DNA from 2 places in the Pseudoalteromonas sp. 13-15 genome. Region 1 is predicted to be linked to the other one. Evidence: predicted binding sites of a transcription regulator. Region 1 holds the regulator's gene; the other holds the start of a gene.
What was found. Region 1 encodes MetJ, which represses methionine synthesis genes. Its sites were predicted from a motif close to TAGACGTCTAGACGTCTA; they were not measured.

Region 1 (9,195 bases):
CTGTTTTAAATAAAGAACGGCAGCCATTGGCTGCCGTTTTTAGTTGATACCAAATTTAGCTATTCTAAATAAGAATTTTTTAACGCATGTAGCGACACGTTTAGCCCCGCAAAATGATTAGGTATTATTGCGGATTGATACAAGGCCCTTGTAACCTTTATTTTATATTTTGTACCAGCCAATATAAGTCAGAATGAATACCCGCCGCGGTTACTTCCTTACCCGCACCAGGTCCTTGAATCACAAGAGCGTTAGCGCTATACCACTTACTATTAATGACAAAAATATTATCGCCAGGTGTTAAATTAGCTAACGCATCACCAATAGGAGTATAAGTAATACCTACTTGAGCGGTTACTTTGTTTTCCGTAATTTCAAGTAAACCCGTGTAACGAAGTACGGAACTTTGTGCTTTGGCATTTGCAGCATGAGCGTCAATAAAGTCATTGAGGGTGGATTCATTAGCCAAAAAGTCGTCCCAACTTCCTATAGCAAGCGTTTCGGGCATGAGTGCTGATAAGCTTATATCATCAAGGTCGAGTTCTAAACCAAGCTCTCTGGCAAGTATAAGCAGTTTACGCTGCATATCACGCCCTGATAAATCTTCACGCGGATCGGGCTCTGTGAACCCCATCTTTTGTGCTTCAAGCACCAGATCAGAAAATGGTATTGTTCCGTCAAACTTACTGCATAACCACGATAACGTGCCTGAAAAAACACCTTCAATACGAGTGATTTTGTCACCACTGTTTTGCAAATCTGCCAATGCAAAGTTAACAGGTAAGCCTGCACCTACGCTTGTGTTGTAGCGCCAATGCAAATTTCGCTCACTAATACTCGTACGCAAAGCTTTATACCATGCTGTATCAGCAGTTCCAGCGTATTTGTTAGCACTGATCAAGTGGCAATCTAATGCAACAAACTCCGGGTATAACTGGCTAAATGCCTCGCTTGCGGTAATATCAACAACCACTTTATGCTCATAATCAAGTTCACTAATTATGTTTAGTAATGTTTGGTTATTATAAGCTTTGCTTTCTGAGAGAAAATGCTTTTTCCAATCAGCAATGTTTATACCACTGGGGTTAAAAAGTAACGTTTCAGAGCGTATTAACCCAACCAATTTAATTGTAAAGTCATCAGAGAAACGCTCGAATTGAGCTGACAACTGCTCTATAAATACCTCTCCCACATTTCCAAGGCCCGCGATTATTAAAGCAACTTCTTGGCCTTTATTAATAAGCTTATCGTGTAAAACACTGAGTATATCGCTATCTATAACCTGATCCGTTAATAGTAAAATGTATCCACTGTCTTGGTGAGTAAAGCGGGGCTCGATGGCATGAGCATTTAACGTATCAATAGCCAATACATTCAATTTTGAAATATCATTAACAGGCGCAACAACCGCACAGCCATTTAAGCTCGACTCGCTAATGTTTGCTCTACCCTCAAAATAACTAACAACTTTATATGTTGAAGCAGAGGGGACAACTAAATAAGTTTCACCATTTTGACTAAAGTGATGAATGCTGTGTTGAATAAGCTGGCTAACATCTGCGACTTCGCCTTCGGCCAGCTTTTCAACTGTTAATAAATCGATGTTGTTTAACGTGGTAATAAAACGCTTTTGTTTTACATTTCCTTCTTTAACTATATCTGTAGGCGTTGCTTGCACATCAAAACTACTACGAACAGATAGTTTTATATCGCTGCTTCTTAAAGGAGAAAGCGTTTTAGCGTGTAAAACAGGATTACCTAATCGCGCTAATAGGTTAGCTTGACCTCTACATACTTTATTGTATTTAACCGCTTTACTAACTTTGCGAGGGTCTGTGCTGTATACACCTTGTGTATCAGTCCAAATACACACCTGCTTAGCATGGCAGTAATTAGCGAGTAAGGTTGCACTATAGTCACTCCCATTGCGACCAAGTGTAACCGTGTCACCCAACGTATTTGATGCAATAAAGCCTGTGACAACATTAATGTAGTCTGGGGTTATAAACTTCGCACATTGCTGCGCATTTTGGGTATGTAACAATTGCCCATTATTTAATGTAAAAAGTGTTCGAGCATCAAGGTCACAAGCATTAATATTTAATTGCGTAAGGTAAAGCGCCAATAAGCGTGCAGATCAGACCTCACCATAAGCAAGTAAGGGAGCCTCTTCCAAGCCTTGGTTTTTTATCAATTCACTAATCGCTGTTAGTTCACTATGCAAACGCGTTAAAGCAGTTCGCTTAAGATCTGCATGGAGTAACTGTGTGATTAAATCAGTTTGATGATTATTTAATTGCAGCAATATATCAGCAACGACATGCGTATCTTGTTGCTGATAGCTTTGCCATAACTTCACCAAAGTATCGGTTGTTTTTCCCGCCGCAGATACAACAACACAATCGCCCGGCTGAGTATGCTCTAAAATAATACTCGCAACCCGCTCATACCGCTGAGCCGAACTAAGGCTTGAACCACCAAATTTATGTACTGTTTGTGTCATATTGTTCACCAAAGCGCTGGATGAGCGGCACTTAATTTAATGTCACCGCCTGCTCCTTTGTTTAAATTTACTTTACTGCCTGGCTTTACAAGCTGAAACACGCGCTCTAAATCAGCTAATAAGTCGTTTATATCTTCTATACCTACTGAAACTCGAATAAGTGTATCGCCCACTCCCGCTTCAAGACGAGCTTTAGGCTCCATGCCAGCATGGGTCATGGTTGCAGGATGGCATATTAGGCTCTCTACTCCGCCCAAAGACTCTGCCAAGCTAAAGTCACGTAAGCTGGTTAAAAACGCCGCAGCATCGTTTATGTCACCTTTAATATTAAAACTCACCATGCCACCAAAGCCTAGTTGCTGCGCTTTGGCTAATTCATGCTGCGGGTGTGATTCAAGACCAGGGTAATAAACTTGGCGAACAAATTCCGACTTTTCTAGGTATTTAGCAATCGCTAATGCGTTTTCTTGATGCTGCTTTAAACGCACATTTAGTGTTCGCAACCCACGCAATGTTAAATAACTATCAAATGGCGCACCTGTAATACCTATATTATTTGCCCACCATGCCAGTTCATCGCCCAGCTCTTGTGAAGCGGCAATCACCGCACCGCCCACTACATCTGAATGACCATTAATGTACTTGGTGGTGGAATGTACAACTATATCAACACCAAATTTAATAGGGTTTTGTAATGCTGGTGATAAAAATGTGTTATCGGCAGCGACTAAAGCACCGCACTGTTTAGCAACATCGGTTATTGCTTTAATATCAGTTAAGCGTAGTAATGGGTTACTTGGTGTTTCTATCCAAATTAGCTTAGGCTTAATTGCTAAAATTTTATCTAAACTTTGTGCTTGTGTTAAATCTAAAACTTCTAGCTTGAGCAAACCGCGCTTTTGCAGTGAAGTAAATAAACGATAGCTTCCGCCGTAACAATCATGTGGGATCACTAACGTATCGTCATGATTCAGGATTTGCGTAGCCAAATGAACGGCAGACATACCCGTGGCAGTAATAATACCGCGTGCGCCACCTTCAAGCTCAGCCAAGGTTTCGGCTAAAATATCACGATTGGGGTTACCACTTCGCCCGTAATCGTATTGACGCTTTGTATCAAAGTCGGCAAACGAATAGGTGGTTGATAAGTAAATAGGTGCGACAACTGCGCCATGATGTTTGTCTGCTTCAACACCACTTCTTACTGCAATGGTTGCTTTATTTTTTTCGCTCATATTCGTCACCTATTTAGTTTGGATGTTTAGACGTCTAAAAGAGTAATTTATCTTATTAAAGATGTCAAAACATTTAAAGCTCTAGATGGCTAAGAAACTAGTATTTGACTATCTTTTTTAAATCGATAGAATTTCACGCATATTCATATGTATTGTAGTGCATATGAGCAATTATTAATCTGAGGCGACGATACATCTTATGGCTAAATGGAATGGTGAGTATATTCACCCATACGCAGAACACGGGAAAAAATCAGAACAAGTAAAAAAAATTACCGTTTCAATCCCACTAAATGTATTAAAGGTATTAACGGACGAACGCACGCGTCGTCAAATTAATAACCTACGTCATGCAACAAATAGTGAATTACTTTGTGAAGCATTTTTACATGCATTTACCGGTCAACCTTTGCCTAACGACGACGACTTACGTAAGGATAACGCCGAAAAAGTACCTGAGGAAGTGAAAAAAATAATGCAAGAAATGGGGCTAGAAGTGCCTGTTTTAAACGAAGACTAAACGTAATTTAGACACAAAAAAAACCTCAATTAATTGAGGTTTTTTTGTGTCTAAATTACGACTTAGTCGTTATTCCATATAGTTTTCTGGTAAATCAATTTGTGCAACACCTGACTCTACAGCAGCTATTGCAACCGCTTTTGCAATGCGTGGTAATAAACGAGGATCCATTGGTTTTGGAATAATATACTTATCACCAAACTCCAGCTTATCAACACCCGCAGCCGTCAGTACTTCAGCAGGTACAGGCTCTTTGGCAATACTTCTTATCGCTTCTACAGCTGCAATTTTCATTTCATCATTTATTGCACTGGCGCGTACATCAAGAGCACCGCGGAATATAAACGGAAAACACAGAACATTATTAACTTGGTTAGGGTAATCTGATCGACCCGTTGCCATAATTAGATCGTTTCGAGCAGAATGAGCCAGTGCAGGATCAATTTCTGGATCTGGGTTTGAACAAGCAAACACAACTGGTTTTTCTGCCATTAATTTTAAATCATCGGCAGCTAATAGATTAGGCCCCGATACACCAACAAATACATCTGCATCTTCAATAACATCTTGCAACGTGCGCTTGTCTGTATTGTTAGCAAAAAGTTTTTTGTATTCATTTAAGTCATCACGACGAGTATGAATAACACCTTTACGGTCAAGCATATAAATGTGCTCGCGCAAAGCACCACACTTAATTAACAGCTCCATACAAGCAACCGCAGCAGCACCAGCACCCAAACACACAATAGTCGCATTTTCGATAGACTTGCCTTGCACCTCAAGCGCGTTCAACATACCCGCAGCAGTTACAATGGCTGTACCGTGCTGATCATCATGAAATATCGGAATACTGCAACGCTCAATCAATGCTTTTTCTATTTCAAAACACTCTGGCGCCTTAATATCTTCAAGGTTAATTCCGCCAAACGTGTCGGCAATATTAGCAACTGTATTAATAAAGTCTTCAGTAGTGCGGTGTTTCACTTCGATATCAATAGAATCAAGGCCAGCAAATCGCTTAAACAGTAACGCCTTACCTTCCATTACAGGTTTTGAAGCAAGTGGGCCTAAATTACCTAAGCCTAGAATTGCAGTACCATTAGTGATAACCGCAACCATATTCCCTTTACCTGTGTATTTATAAGCGTTTGCAGGGTCTGCAGCGATTTCACGTACGGGCTCTGCAACTCCTGGGCTATATGCTAATGCGAGATCTTTTACCGTTTCAGCAGGCTTTGTTAGTTCAATGCTAATTTTTCCTGGAACGGGGTGCGAATGATAGTGTAGTGCTTGTTCACGAAAGTCTGACATAACGCGATTGTATCCTGCAATTAAAGTAAAAGTGAGAGGTGAAGTTTAGGCTACGATACCCTTATTATTTTTAAATTCCAAGCAATATCAGGTCTATCCTGTTATATGCTAGTTCGATTAATTTTAAGAGGTTTTTCAATAACTTTTGTAAATTATATCGACACTTTATAAATAAAAATTCATCCAATAACGGATTCTAAAGGCACATTTGTTCTTTCATTATTTTTTATAAAACATCTTAATAAAGTACTATAAAAATAAGCAAAAATAGGCTTATTCACATACTTTAAAAACATATAACTTCACGTTAGCTACATTTAACTACTTAGTTAAAAATGAACTAATTAAAAATATAGAGAATAATTTGCGGTTTGTCTGTAAAGGTTTATGCATATTCAGAATAAGAACAGGAAATAGTTATGCATAGCAGGGAAATATGAAAATCGAGCAATAAGCTAAATAATTTGTTATTTAGTTGTCCTATATTAAAAAATATTGACGCCGTTCGTGTAACACTTAATTTTTTAAATCGAAACGTTATTACTATTAAATTGGTATAACTAAATTAAAAGCATAAAAAAAGCACCCTAAGGTGCTTAATTTAACAAGACAGCAAAAATTACTTCTTGCTACCAAGTGCACCGAAACGCTTGTTGAAACGATCAACACGTCCGCCAGTGTCTAAAACTTTTTGCTTACCAGTGTAAAAAGGGTGACACGCTGAACATACGTCAAGGTGAATGTCTTTACATAGAGTAGAGCTTGTTTCGAATTTATTGCCGCATGAACAAGTTGCAGAAATTACTTCGTACTTAGGGTGAATACCTTCTTTCATAGAAACCTCTAGTTAAGGCCGCATCGCTCTCCAAACCCGAAGTCTGGCACCATACGTCGTTAAAACAAATTTGTTGGTCGCGGATTTTATCCAACTACCATCAAACACACAAGCTATTATTAACTGTTTTGCTAAAAAAGTAGGCAGACACTTAAGCAAGCAATATTTGCTAGTAGGTTTTTAACGTTATTTTTAGTACATTACATCATTAATTTTATGAGTTGAGTTGCTATGTGTTTTGCTGAAGTCGCTATAAAAGTCCCCTTACCGCGCACCTTTGATTATAAAGTAGATAAGCAACTCGATGGCATGGCATCACCACTTAAACCGGGTATGCGTGTGTTGGTGCCTTTTGGTAACCAAAAAAAAGTCGCCGTTGTTTTAGCTATTAAAAGCAAGACCGACGTCCCCGAAAACAAAATAAAATCCATCATCGAAGTAGTTGATGACGCGCCTATTTTATCATCTGAGCACATTGCGCTTTTGAGTTTTACATCTCGCTATTACTGCTACCCACTCGGCGAAACAATTCATATAGCGCTACCAAGTGCGCTGCGCCAAGGTGAGTCACCGGATAAAACCAGTATCAATATGGTTATGCTGACAGAAAAAGGATCAAAACTTCCGTCACTCAAAGCAAAAACTCAACTTAACTTATTAAAGCAACTTGCACAGTCAGGTAAATCATCATTAACCGAGCTTAAAGCACTCGGCTTTAGTAAAAAGACTATCGATAGCCTTATTGCAAAAGCGCTTGTTACACAAACCATAGAACATGATAATCAGTGGCAAAGTACTGCACCAACAGTGGGTAGTAAGCCTACACTGAATAAAGAGCAAGCCGTAGCTTGCACTGCAATTAATCAAAGTAAAGGCTTTAACACGTTTTTATTAGAAGGGGTTACTGGTAGTGGTAAAACCGAAGTCTATCTTCAATGTCTTGAAGAAGTATTAAAGCGAGGTGAACAAGCCTTAGTACTTGTCCCCGAAATAGGCCTTACCCCTCAAACGGTAAACCGTTTTCGTCGCCGCTTTCCAGATACACCCATCATGTTATGGCATTCTGCACTTACCGATAACGAACGCCTACAAACATGGCGCTTTTGCGAAAAAGGGAGTTGCGCTATTGTAATAGGTACGCGCTCAAGTATTTTTTTACCCTTTTTAAAGCTCGGTATGATTGTAGTTGACGAGGAACATGACTCATCATTTAAACAACAAGATACCCTTCGTTACCATGCTCGAGATTTAGCAGCTTATCGTGCATTCCAGTATAAAATCCCACTTATACTCGGCAGTGCTACTCCAGCGCTCGAAACCTTGCATAAAGCCATTAATAATAAGTACCAACTATTAAGCCTGACTGAGCGCGCTCAAACCTCAACCGATAACCAATTTAAATTACTCGACATGAAAGGCCAGCCCGATCAGGCGGGTATTGCTCACGCAAGCCTTGCTACTATGCGCCAACATTTAAATCGTGGTAAACAGGTTATGGTGTTTTTAAATCGTCGTGGTTTTTCACCTACACTTATTTGCCATGAATGTGGTTGGTTAAGTGAATGTAACCGTTGCAGTACTAGTGCCACGTTCCATAAAGCGATTGGTCAAATGATTTGCCACCATTGTGGCGACCAACATCAAGTACCTCATCAATGCCCTGATTGCGGGAGCACGCAAATATTCCCTAATGGTAAAGGGACTGAACAAATAGAAGAGTTTTTAACAAACGAGTTTCCTGATACGCCGGTAACCCGTATTGATCGCGATTCAACTCGTCGTAAAGGCAGTTTAGAAAAAGCCCTAGACGAAATTAATTTAGGTGGAGCGCGCATATTAGTAGGTACGCAAATGCTTGCAAAAGGTCATCACTTTGCTGATGTAAGCCTTGTCATAATTTTAGACGTAGACAGCGGCCTATATTCCTGCGACTTCAGAGCAACGGAACATTTAGCGCAGTTAGTGACTCAAGTAGCAGGACGTGCTGGTCGCTCAGGAGAGCCTGGCCAGGTGTTATTACAAACACATTTCCCAGAACATCCTCTTTTACAAGATTTGGTCAATAATGGTTACCAAGATTTTGCACGCTTTGCGTTAAGCGAGCGTGATGACGCCGACTTACCGCCTATTACTAATATGGCCATAGTTAGAGCACAAGGGCTAAGTATTAAACTAGTCGTCGACTTTTTGACAGATTTGGTTCCAGTTAACGGGGTATCTGGTATACAATTGCTCGGTCCGATCCCTGCCCCATTAGAAAGAATTGCGGGTATGTATCGGTTTCAATTGCACATTCAAGCGCAAGATCGCCGCATATTACATCAGTATCTTGCGCAAATGGTTGATTATTTAAGCACCAGTAAACTTGCACAAAAAGTTCGCTGGAGTTTAGATGTAGACCCTATAGATATGATTTAGGTTAAGGCCAAAATAACGCTATGGCACAGCACGATTACATTAATAAAAAACCAAAAAATAGAAAAAACACCAAAAAAGAACCTGCTAAAAAGCCATTCCCTTATCTTTTGGTAATTGTTGCAGCTTTGCTTGTGGGCGGTTTTGCCTATGGATTATGGTTTATTAAAAATAATGCCGACCCCGAGCTTGTTGAAAAACAAACTAACCCAGCCGAAAAAGAAAAAATAGAAGTGGTCGTTCCTCGTGCGCCTGAATTTATAAAAGAAATCAGAAACCATGAAGTGCAAGTAGAAGTAAAAGAAATTGAACAAAAAGGTCCTTATGTTATGCAATGCGGCTCGTTCAGGACTCATGAACAGGCTGAATCGTTAAA
Region 2 (9,195 bases), 430 kb from region 1:
AAGAACTGGTAAAGTTTATAAATTTAGAAGTTAAAGGCGACTAATCACGATAAGTCGTTAAATCATAATTTAAAAAGCCGCACTTGTTTAATCAAATGCGGCTTTTATTATAGATAATGTTTAGTGAAGAATACGCGCTCTAATTGTTCCTTCAACTGCACTTAGCTCTTTAAGCGCTACTTCAGAGTGGTCGGTATCAACGTCAATAACCACATAACCAATTGCTTCATCAGTTTGTAAGTACTGAGCCGCTATATTGATACCGTGCTGCGCAAACGCTTGGTTAATTTGCGTTAACACACCTGGACGGTTGTGGTGAACATGCAATAAGCGACTACGGTTAGCAAGCTCTGGCAGTGATACCTCAGGGAAGTTAACGGCGGTAATTGTAGAGCCGTTATCTGAATATTTAGCCAATTTACCTGCCACTTCAATGCCAATATTTTCTTGAGCTTCTTGAGTTGAACCACCAATATGCGGCGTTAAAATAACGTTATCGAAGTCGCGTAGTGGCGATACAAACTCTTCATCGTTAGATTTAGGTTCAACAGGGAACACATCAATTGCTGCACCACTTAGCTTTTTCTCGCTAAGTGATTCTGCAAGGGCGTCAATATCAACAACGGTGCCGCGAGAGGCGTTAATTAAAATAGCGCCTTGTTTCATTACCGCAAGCTCTGCCGAACCGATTAAGTTTTTGGTTTGTGGTGTTTCTGGCACATGCAAACTAATTACATCAGATCGCTGAAGTAGCTGAGTCAAGTTATGCACTTGTTTTGCATTACCCAGTGTTAGCTTATCTTCAATGTCGTAAAACTCGACGTTCATACCAATGTTTTCAGCCATAATACCTAGCTGAGTACCAATATGGCCGTAACCAATAATACCGAGCGTTTTACCACGGGCTTCAAATGAACCCGTTGCTGTTTTTAGCCACTCACCACGGTGAGCCGCAGCATTTCGCTCAGGTATACCGCGAAGTAAAAGCAGTATTTCACCAAGTACTAGCTCTGCAACAGAGCGTGTATTTGAAAATGGCGCATTAAATACAGCAATACCACGCTGGCGAGCGTTACTTAAGTCAACCTGGTTTGTGCCAATACAAAAACAACCAATGGCAATCAGCTTTTCTGCAGCATCTAAAACAGCTTCGTTAATATGAGTACGAGAACGCAGACCTACAAAGTGAGCGTCTTTAATACGTTCTTTAAGCTCGTCTTCAGGTAGCGATGTTTTAACGTAGTCTATATTGCTGTAACCATTTCGTTTTAGCGTTTCAACTGCGCTTTGGTGCACACCTTCAAGCAAGAGAATTTTAATTTTGTCTTTTGCTAACGATACCTTACTCATAACCTCATCCTATTTAATTTGAGGCCCATTTTTAGTGCCGATAATTACTTTATCAGCACCACGCATCGCAAATAGGCCATTGGTAACTACGCCAACAATTTGATTTATATCTGTCTCAAGTTGCTTAGCATTGGTAATATTTAAATTATATACGTCTAAAATAACGTTACCGTTATCGGTAACCACACCTTGGCGGTAGACTGGGTCGCCGCCTAACTTTAATAACTCACGTGCTACGTAGCTGCGCGCCATTGGAATAACTTCAACTGGAAGCGGAAATTCCCCCAATGTGTCCACTAGTTTAGTGTCATCAACAATACACACAAACTGCTTAGCAACTGCAGCCACAATTTTTTCACGGGTAAGTGCAGCACCACCGCCTTTAATCATTTCGTTTTGAGCGTTAATTTCATCCGCGCCGTCGATGTAAACATCGAGTGCATCGATATCGTTTAGCTCAAATACTTCAATACCGAGCTCTTTTAAACGCGCTGTAGAAGCTTCAGAGCTTGATACTGCACCTACCAAAGTGTCTTTAACTGTGCCAAGGGCATCAATAAAGTGATTAACGGTTGAGCCTGTGCCTACACCTACTATCGTGTTTTCTTTTACAAACTCGAGTGCAGCCCATGCTGCTGCTTTTTTTAATTCGTCTTGTGTCATTATTTTGTGCTCATGTATGTCAAACGTGTGCTGCAAGTATGCGAATAATCACATCACCAGCAGTAATTTTTGTTCGGTGTTATTATGGTTTTAAGCGGTACGTCCCAAGACTCTATTGGCAATACATCAACTTTTTGGCACTCATGTGCAAGGCCTATAAGTCGTGGTTTTTGCCAGTTTTCATCGTGTAAACGAGCCAGTGTTCTATCGTAAAACCCACCTCCCATTCCTAAGCGATTACCTTGATTATCAAATGCAACTAATGGCATAAGTAAGTAGTCCAGCTCGGGTAAAGGGCATATTTGACTGCAATTTAGCTTAGGTTCAAAGATACCATAGCGATTTGCCTTCATGGGTGAGTTTTTCTCATAGCGCTGAAACAGCAAAGTGGCGCCATTAAATGGGTGTATTACTGGTAGGTAAATAACGTGATTTAAGTTCCATAATTCTTTAATTAACAAGGAGGTATCAAGCTCTCCGTCGTTACTTAAATAAATGGCAATATGTTGGTTTTTAGCTGTTTTTTTTGTTTTTAAGTATTGAATAAAATTCATACTTAAAGATTGAGATGCTAAATTTTGCTGTTCATTAGACAAATTATTACGTAATTCGCGAATTGATTTTCTTATTTGGGCGCGTGAATCGCTCATTTTTCAAACTTACCAACTAATTAAAAAGCAAATAAAGCAGGAAACGCCAAGTACACCGCAAGTATAATAAGCAACGTAACAACCGTAGCTATTAACGAATAAAGCAATGCATTACTGCGTTTTTTAGGCTGAGTTATTAGTTCCTCGTCCAGTAATAGCTCTTCGTCTTGCCATTCGTCTTCATCTACTTCAGGGTTTTTTGTTTGGTTTTCAGGTAAGCGCTGCTCAAGGTCTTCGAGTTTTTCTTCTAGCCTGATTAAACTGCTGGTTATGTAGTCTAATGCGTCAAAAATACGCTCATCTCGCTGGCTATCACTTACCGTTTGAGTGGCTTTTTCAGTATTTGTCGATACAGCTTGAAGCTTACTTTTAATGCCCATTCCCACAAGTAGCTTAGCTTGTTTCAATGCTTTGTTTTTATCGCTAGGCGCAAATAAAGGCTTACCTTTAAAAAATAAGGCTACTTTTTCTTCTGAGATTTTTAGTTTTGCCGCCAGTGTTGTACACGCTGTTTTTGAGTCAACGTTATCAGCGAGTCCAGCAAACATAACGCGAAAGTGATCGGTCATTTAAATATCCCTAAAGCTTTATAATTAAATGAGTATATACCTAAAGTATAAAAAAGTTCGAGGACCAATTAATAGTTATTTTTTAAACTATGAATTAGCGTTGCGTTACATAATTGCTAGCTATAAAAAAGGCCCTTAAAAGGGCCGTTTTTTTGCTTTAGTCTTAAAGACCCGCTGCTGCGCGAAGTGCGTCAGCTTTATCTGTGCGTTCCCATGGGAATTCGTCACGGCCAAAGTGGCCGTAAGCTGCAGTAGGAAGGTAGATAGGGCGCTCTAAATCAAGCATTTGAATTAAGCCGTAAGGGCGTAGGTCAAAATGTTCACGAATTAATTCGATTAAACGTGCTTCTTCTAATTTACCAGTACCAAAGGTTTCAACACTGATAGAGGTTGGCTCAGCAACACCTATTGCGTAAGATACTTGTAATTCACACTTATCAGCAAGGCCAGCAGCCACTACGTTTTTAGCGACGTAACGTGCAGCGTATGCAGCTGAACGGTCAACTTTTGATGGATCTTTACCAGAGAAAGCACCACCACCGTGACGTGCCATACCGCCGTATGTATCAACAATGATTTTACGACCTGTTAAACCACAGTCACCCATTGGACCACCAATTACAAATCGGCCTGTTGGGTTAATAAAAAACTTAGTTGCGCTTGTGATTAGTTCAGCAGGAAGTACTGGCTTGATGATGGTTTCCATCACAGCTTCTACTAAATCGTTTTGAGAGATGTCTTCGCTGTGCTGAGTTGACAGAACAACCGCATCAATACCTACTGGCTTACCGTTTTCGTATGCAAAAGTAACTTGAGATTTTGCATCTGGACGTAACCAGTTAAGCTCGCCGCTTTTACGTACTTGTGCTTGACGTTGAACTAAACGGTGAGAATACGTAATAGGTGCAGGCATTAACACTTCAGTTTCGTTACATGCGTAACCAAACATTAAGCCTTGGTCACCAGCGCCTTGTTCTTCTGGGCTAGTACGGTCAACACCTTGGTTAATGTCTGGAGACTGTTTACCAATGGTGTTTAAAATTGCACACGAGTCAGCATCAAAACCCATGTCTGAATGTGTGTAGCCAATTTCACGTACTGTTTTACGCGTAATCTCTTCTATATCAACCCATGCGCTAGTAGTGATTTCACCACCAACCATAACCATACCTGTTTTCACGTATGTTTCGCACGCAACGCGGGCATGAGAGTCTTGCTCTAGGATAGCATCAAGAACCGCATCAGAGATTTGGTCGGCGATTTTATCCGGATGACCTTCAGAAACAGATTCAGAAGTAAATAAATGTTTTGCCATTGTAATTATGCTCACAAATATTGCGCTTCACAAACGTCGGTATTAGCGCTAAAAAATTAAGGGGCGTATTTTATCTAAAACGAAACACCTTGCATAGTGTTTTTACGCCTAGACGTCTAAATTAAATTAGTTATGACATTATGGTCTTAAAAAATATTCATAATACCTCATTTTTATAGGGTTTTTAATTGCACACAGCCCCCACAATAAGTAAGAATGGTCGCAATAAAAGTGCTCTTGTAACTTGAGTACATAAACGAACACATAAATACCCGCGCAAATACATATATAAGGTAGGAGAATTCATGCCATCTCGCAAAGAACTTGCAAATGCTATTCGCGTCTTGTCAATGGACGCAGTACAAAAGGCCAAATCTGGTCACCCTGGAGCCCCTATGGGCATGGCTGATATCGCAGAAGTATTATGGCGCGATTATCTAAAACATAATCCATCAAATCCAGAGTGGGCAGACCGAGATCGATTTATACTGTCAAACGGCCACGGTTCAATGCTTATCTATTCTTTATTGCACTTAAGTGGTTATGATTTACCGTTGGACGAAATTAAAAACTTCCGTCAAATGCACTCTAAAACACCAGGCCACCCAGAATACGGTTATGCGCCAGGTATCGAGACCACTACGGGCCCACTAGGCCAAGGGATCACAAATGCGGTAGGCATGGCAATTGCTGAAAAAGCGCTTGCGGCACAATTTAACCGTGAAGGTCACGACATTGTTGATCACCATACCTATGCATTCATGGGCGACGGTTGTTTAATGGAAGGCATTTCGCATGAAGCCTGTTCGCTTGCCGGCACATTAGGCCTAGGCAAGCTGGTTGCTTTTTGGGATGACAACGGCATTTCTATTGATGGTGAAGTTGAAGGTTGGTTTAGCGATGACACACCAGCACGTTTTAAAGCGTACGGCTGGCACGTAATTAGTGACGTTGATGGCCACGACAGCGATGCAGTAAGTGCTGCAATTAGCGAAGCAAAAAGCGTGACTGATAAACCAACACTAATTTGTTGTAAAACAATTATTGGTTACGGTTCACCGAATAAATCGGGTAGCCACGACTGTCACGGTGCACCACTTGGCGATGAGGAAATTAAAGCATCGCGTGAGTTTTTAGGTTGGACGGGCGATGCATTTGAAATCCCTGAAGACATTTACGCACAGTGGGATGGAAAAGCTAAAGGCCAAGAGCTTGAATCAAGCTGGGACGAAAAGTTTGCAGCCTATGCAAAAGCATTCCCAGAGCTTGCAGCTGAGTACAAACGCCGTACAAATTCAGATTTACCTGCCGATTGGGCTGAAAAGTCACAAGCGTATATTGAGCAGTTACAAGCAAACCCGGCAAATCCAGCATCTCGTAAAGCGTCACAAAATGCATTAAATGCATTTGGTCCATTATTACCAGAATTTATGGGTGGCTCTGCCGATTTAGCAGGTTCAAACTTAACAATTTGGGAAGGCTCTAAAGGCCTAACAGCGGACGATGCAAGTGGTAACTACGTTTACTACGGTGTGCGTGAGTTTGGTATGTCGGCAATTATGAACGGTATTGCACTTCATAAAGGCTTTATTCCTTACGGTGCAACATTCTTAATGTTTATGGAATACGCACGCAACGCGGTTCGTATGGCTGCATTAATGAAGCAACCAAGTATTTTTGTATACACGCACGATTCAATTGGTTTAGGTGAAGATGGTCCAACTCACCAACCAGTAGAGCAAATTGCCAGCATGCGTTTAACGCCTAACCTTTATAACTGGCGCCCGTGTGACCAAGTTGAGTCAGCAATTGCATGGCAACAAGCTATTGAACGTAAAGACGGTCCTACATCGTTAATATTCACACGCCAAGGTCTTGAGCAACAGGCGCGTGACGCACAACAGCTAAGCGACGTCAAAAAGGGTGGTTACATCCTTAGCTGTGACGGCAACCCAGAGCTAATTATTATTGCAACCGGTTCTGAGGTGCAATTAGCACAAGATTCAGCTACTGAATTACGCAGCCAAGGTAAAAAGGTACGTGTTGTATCTATGCCATGTACTGATGCATTTGAAGATCAATCGCCTGAGTACAAAGAAAGCGTATTACCAGCAAGCGTTTCACGTCGCGTAGCGGTAGAGGCAGGTATTGCTGATTACTGGTACAAGTATGTAGGCCTAAATGGCGCCGTAGTCGGTATGACCACCTTTGGTGAGTCTGCACCAGCTAACGAGTTGTTTGAGCACTTTGGCTTTACGGTTGAAAACATTGTAAGTAAAGCAAACGCACTTTTTTAATCGTTTTTGATTAAATAAGTTAAGTAACTTAAAAACCCGCTAATGTGCGGGTTTTTTTATGCCCATATATGAAACAACTTCATCTTATACCAATCCGCTTAATTAAGTGATCTATTTTGAGAATAGATAAACGTGTTGATAGCTAGGCAAAAAATTCGTTATTTAGTTGTTCTAAATGAGGATTTTTTAACGCAGATAGCGACACTTTTAGACCCTAAAAATGATTAAGCATTATTGCGAATTGGTATTAAGCGTTACTGCTTTTCTTGCAAGAAAGTAAGCTATCAGGCAAGGTAGTGCGATAAAATTTATAAATAAAGATCTTTAAATTAATAGCAGGAGCTAAAATGTCTCAGTTTGAAAATGTAAGCGTAGTTAAAAAGGCCAACGTGTATTTTGACGGTAAAGTGTCAAGCCGTACGGTTGTATTTAGCGATGGAACTACCAAAACATTAGGCTTTATGCAGCCGGGTGAGTTTGTATTCGATACCAGTAAAAAAGAACTCATGGAGCTTTTAGGTGGCCAGTGGGATATTTTATTACCAGGCGAGAGTGAGTGGAAAACATTTAACGCGGGCGAGTCGTTTAATGTAGACGCTAACGTAAGCTTTAAAGTAAAAGTAATTGATTTTGCCGACTACTGTTGCTCGTACACAGATTAATAGCTAGCACAGCTAGACGTCTGAAAGCCCATGATTTATGGGCTTTGCATAAACTTTGCTCAACACATGATTTAAATCACCAAAAACCGCAAATAAACCTCAAATATCTCTCTTTTTTCCTTGTGTTAATCTAAATAGCCCCCAATACTATTTATGAGGTAACAAATAAAAGGATACCCTATGAAAATTAATCTTTCTGGTCACCATGTTGAAGTTACTGACTCTATTAGAGAGCACATCAACGAAAAATTTTCTAAAATTGAGAGCCACTTTCCATCACTTATTTCTCTCGATATGATCTTGTCTAAAGAGCATCATAAAATCCAAGCCGAAATTAGCACTAATTACGAAGGTGCGCGAATATCAGTAAAAGGGGAAAACGAAGTAATGTACCCAGCTATTGCAAGCGCAGCTAAAAAACTCGATGCAGCACTAAAACATCGAAAAGGGCAAATAAAAGCAAATTTACACGAAAAGCCTGTAAGTACAACGCCAGAAATAGCGCACGAAATCATCCAAGAGATGGAACTAAAATAATTTTTAGTCCCAAAGTACTATAAAAAAGAGCCTTACGGCTCTTTTTTATTGCCTTTAATTTAGGTAAGTTATGCAGCCTTCGGTGTTATTAATTGTGAAAATTAATAACCAGAGTGAATAACACACATAATTTGAGAAATTAATGCAGCAAACACACACTTCTTGGAAATCTCACTTAGGCGCACTAGGCCCTGGTATCTTAATGGCAACTGCAGCAATTGGCGGGTCTCACTTAGTTGCATCTACTCAGGCTGGCGCGCTATTTGGCTGGCAACTATTTTGGTTAATACTGGCTGTTAACGTATTAAAATATCCGTTTTTTCGCTTTGGTATGGAATATACCTTAGCCACTAAAAACAGTTTAGTAGAAGGCTATAAAAACAAAGGCCCGGTGTATTTTTATAGTTTTATAGGCCTAAACATACTCGCAGCAGTTGTTAATACCGCAGGCGTATTACTACTTACCGCCAGCTTACTGCATTACGCACTGCCTGTAGTGATAGAGGTAACCCTGCTATGTTGGATATTGCTCGGTGTGTGCTTAGCCATATTATTGTTAGGGCACTTTAAAGCGCTCGACAGCGTTGCCAAAGGCATAATGGGGTTATTAACACTGGCTACTGTTATTGCGCTAGTTATCGCATTTAGTAATGGCCCAATGGCGCCAGCTGACTACATTGGCCCGTCACCGTACGAACTTACTATGCTCAGCTTTATGGTCGCGTTAATGGGTTGGATGCCAGCACCCATAGAAATATCAGCCCTTAGTTCGCTGTGGCTTAAAGAAAAACAAACTCAGCAAGCGGTCACTAAAAGCCAAGGCTTGTTTGATTTTAACGTAGGCTATTGGCTAACAGCCTGCTTAGCATTGGTATTTTTTAGCTTAGGTGTGCTGGTGCAATACGGGCAAAGCAGCAGTATTGAGCTTGGCGGTGTTGCCTTTGCTAAACAGCTTATTGATATGTATGCACTGACTATTGGCGAGTGGGCAAGGCCGCTTGTATCAGCCATTGCGTTTTTATGTATGTTTGGCACTACACTCACCGTGCTTGATGGCTACGCACGTACACTTAACGAGTCACATAAATTACTTGGTTTTAAGCAATCTAAACACAGTTTAAATATTTGGTTAGTACTGCAAGCCTTTGCCGG

Region 2: metK (methionine adenosyltransferase) is a predicted target of MetJ. The motif match lies at 4,649-4,666, and genes of this name have one in related genera.

What each region holds. Positions count from the first base shown of each region.
Region 1 is NZ_CP019162.1:2,836,287-2,845,481, reverse strand. It holds gene ATS72_RS13190 (penicillin-binding protein 1A) at 1-9, shown strand, start outside; partial or broken gene metL (bifunctional aspartate kinase/homoserine dehydrogenase II) at 158-2,503, opposite strand; gene metB (cystathionine gamma-synthase) at 2,509-3,738, opposite strand; gene metJ (met regulon transcriptional regulator MetJ) at 3,938-4,258, shown strand; gene ATS72_RS13170 (malic enzyme-like NAD(P)-binding protein) at 4,328-5,569, opposite strand; gene rpmE (50S ribosomal protein L31) at 6,189-6,404, opposite strand; gene priA (primosomal protein N') at 6,636-8,822, shown strand; gene ATS72_RS13155 (SPOR domain-containing protein) at 8,843-9,195, shown strand, end outside.
Region 2 is NZ_CP019162.1:3,268,600-3,277,794, forward strand. It holds gene ATS72_RS15135 (hypothetical protein) at 1-44, shown strand, start outside; gene serA (phosphoglycerate dehydrogenase) at 121-1,350, opposite strand; gene rpiA (ribose-5-phosphate isomerase RpiA) at 1,360-2,013, opposite strand; gene ATS72_RS15150 (5-formyltetrahydrofolate cyclo-ligase) at 2,067-2,663, opposite strand; gene ATS72_RS15155 (hypothetical protein) at 2,684-3,232, opposite strand; gene metK (methionine adenosyltransferase) at 3,396-4,547, opposite strand; gene tkt (transketolase) at 4,853-6,844, shown strand; gene ppnP (pyrimidine/purine nucleoside phosphorylase) at 7,192-7,506, shown strand; gene hpf (ribosome hibernation-promoting factor, HPF/YfiA family) at 7,687-8,043, shown strand; gene ATS72_RS15180 (NRAMP family divalent metal transporter) at 8,186-9,195, shown strand, end outside.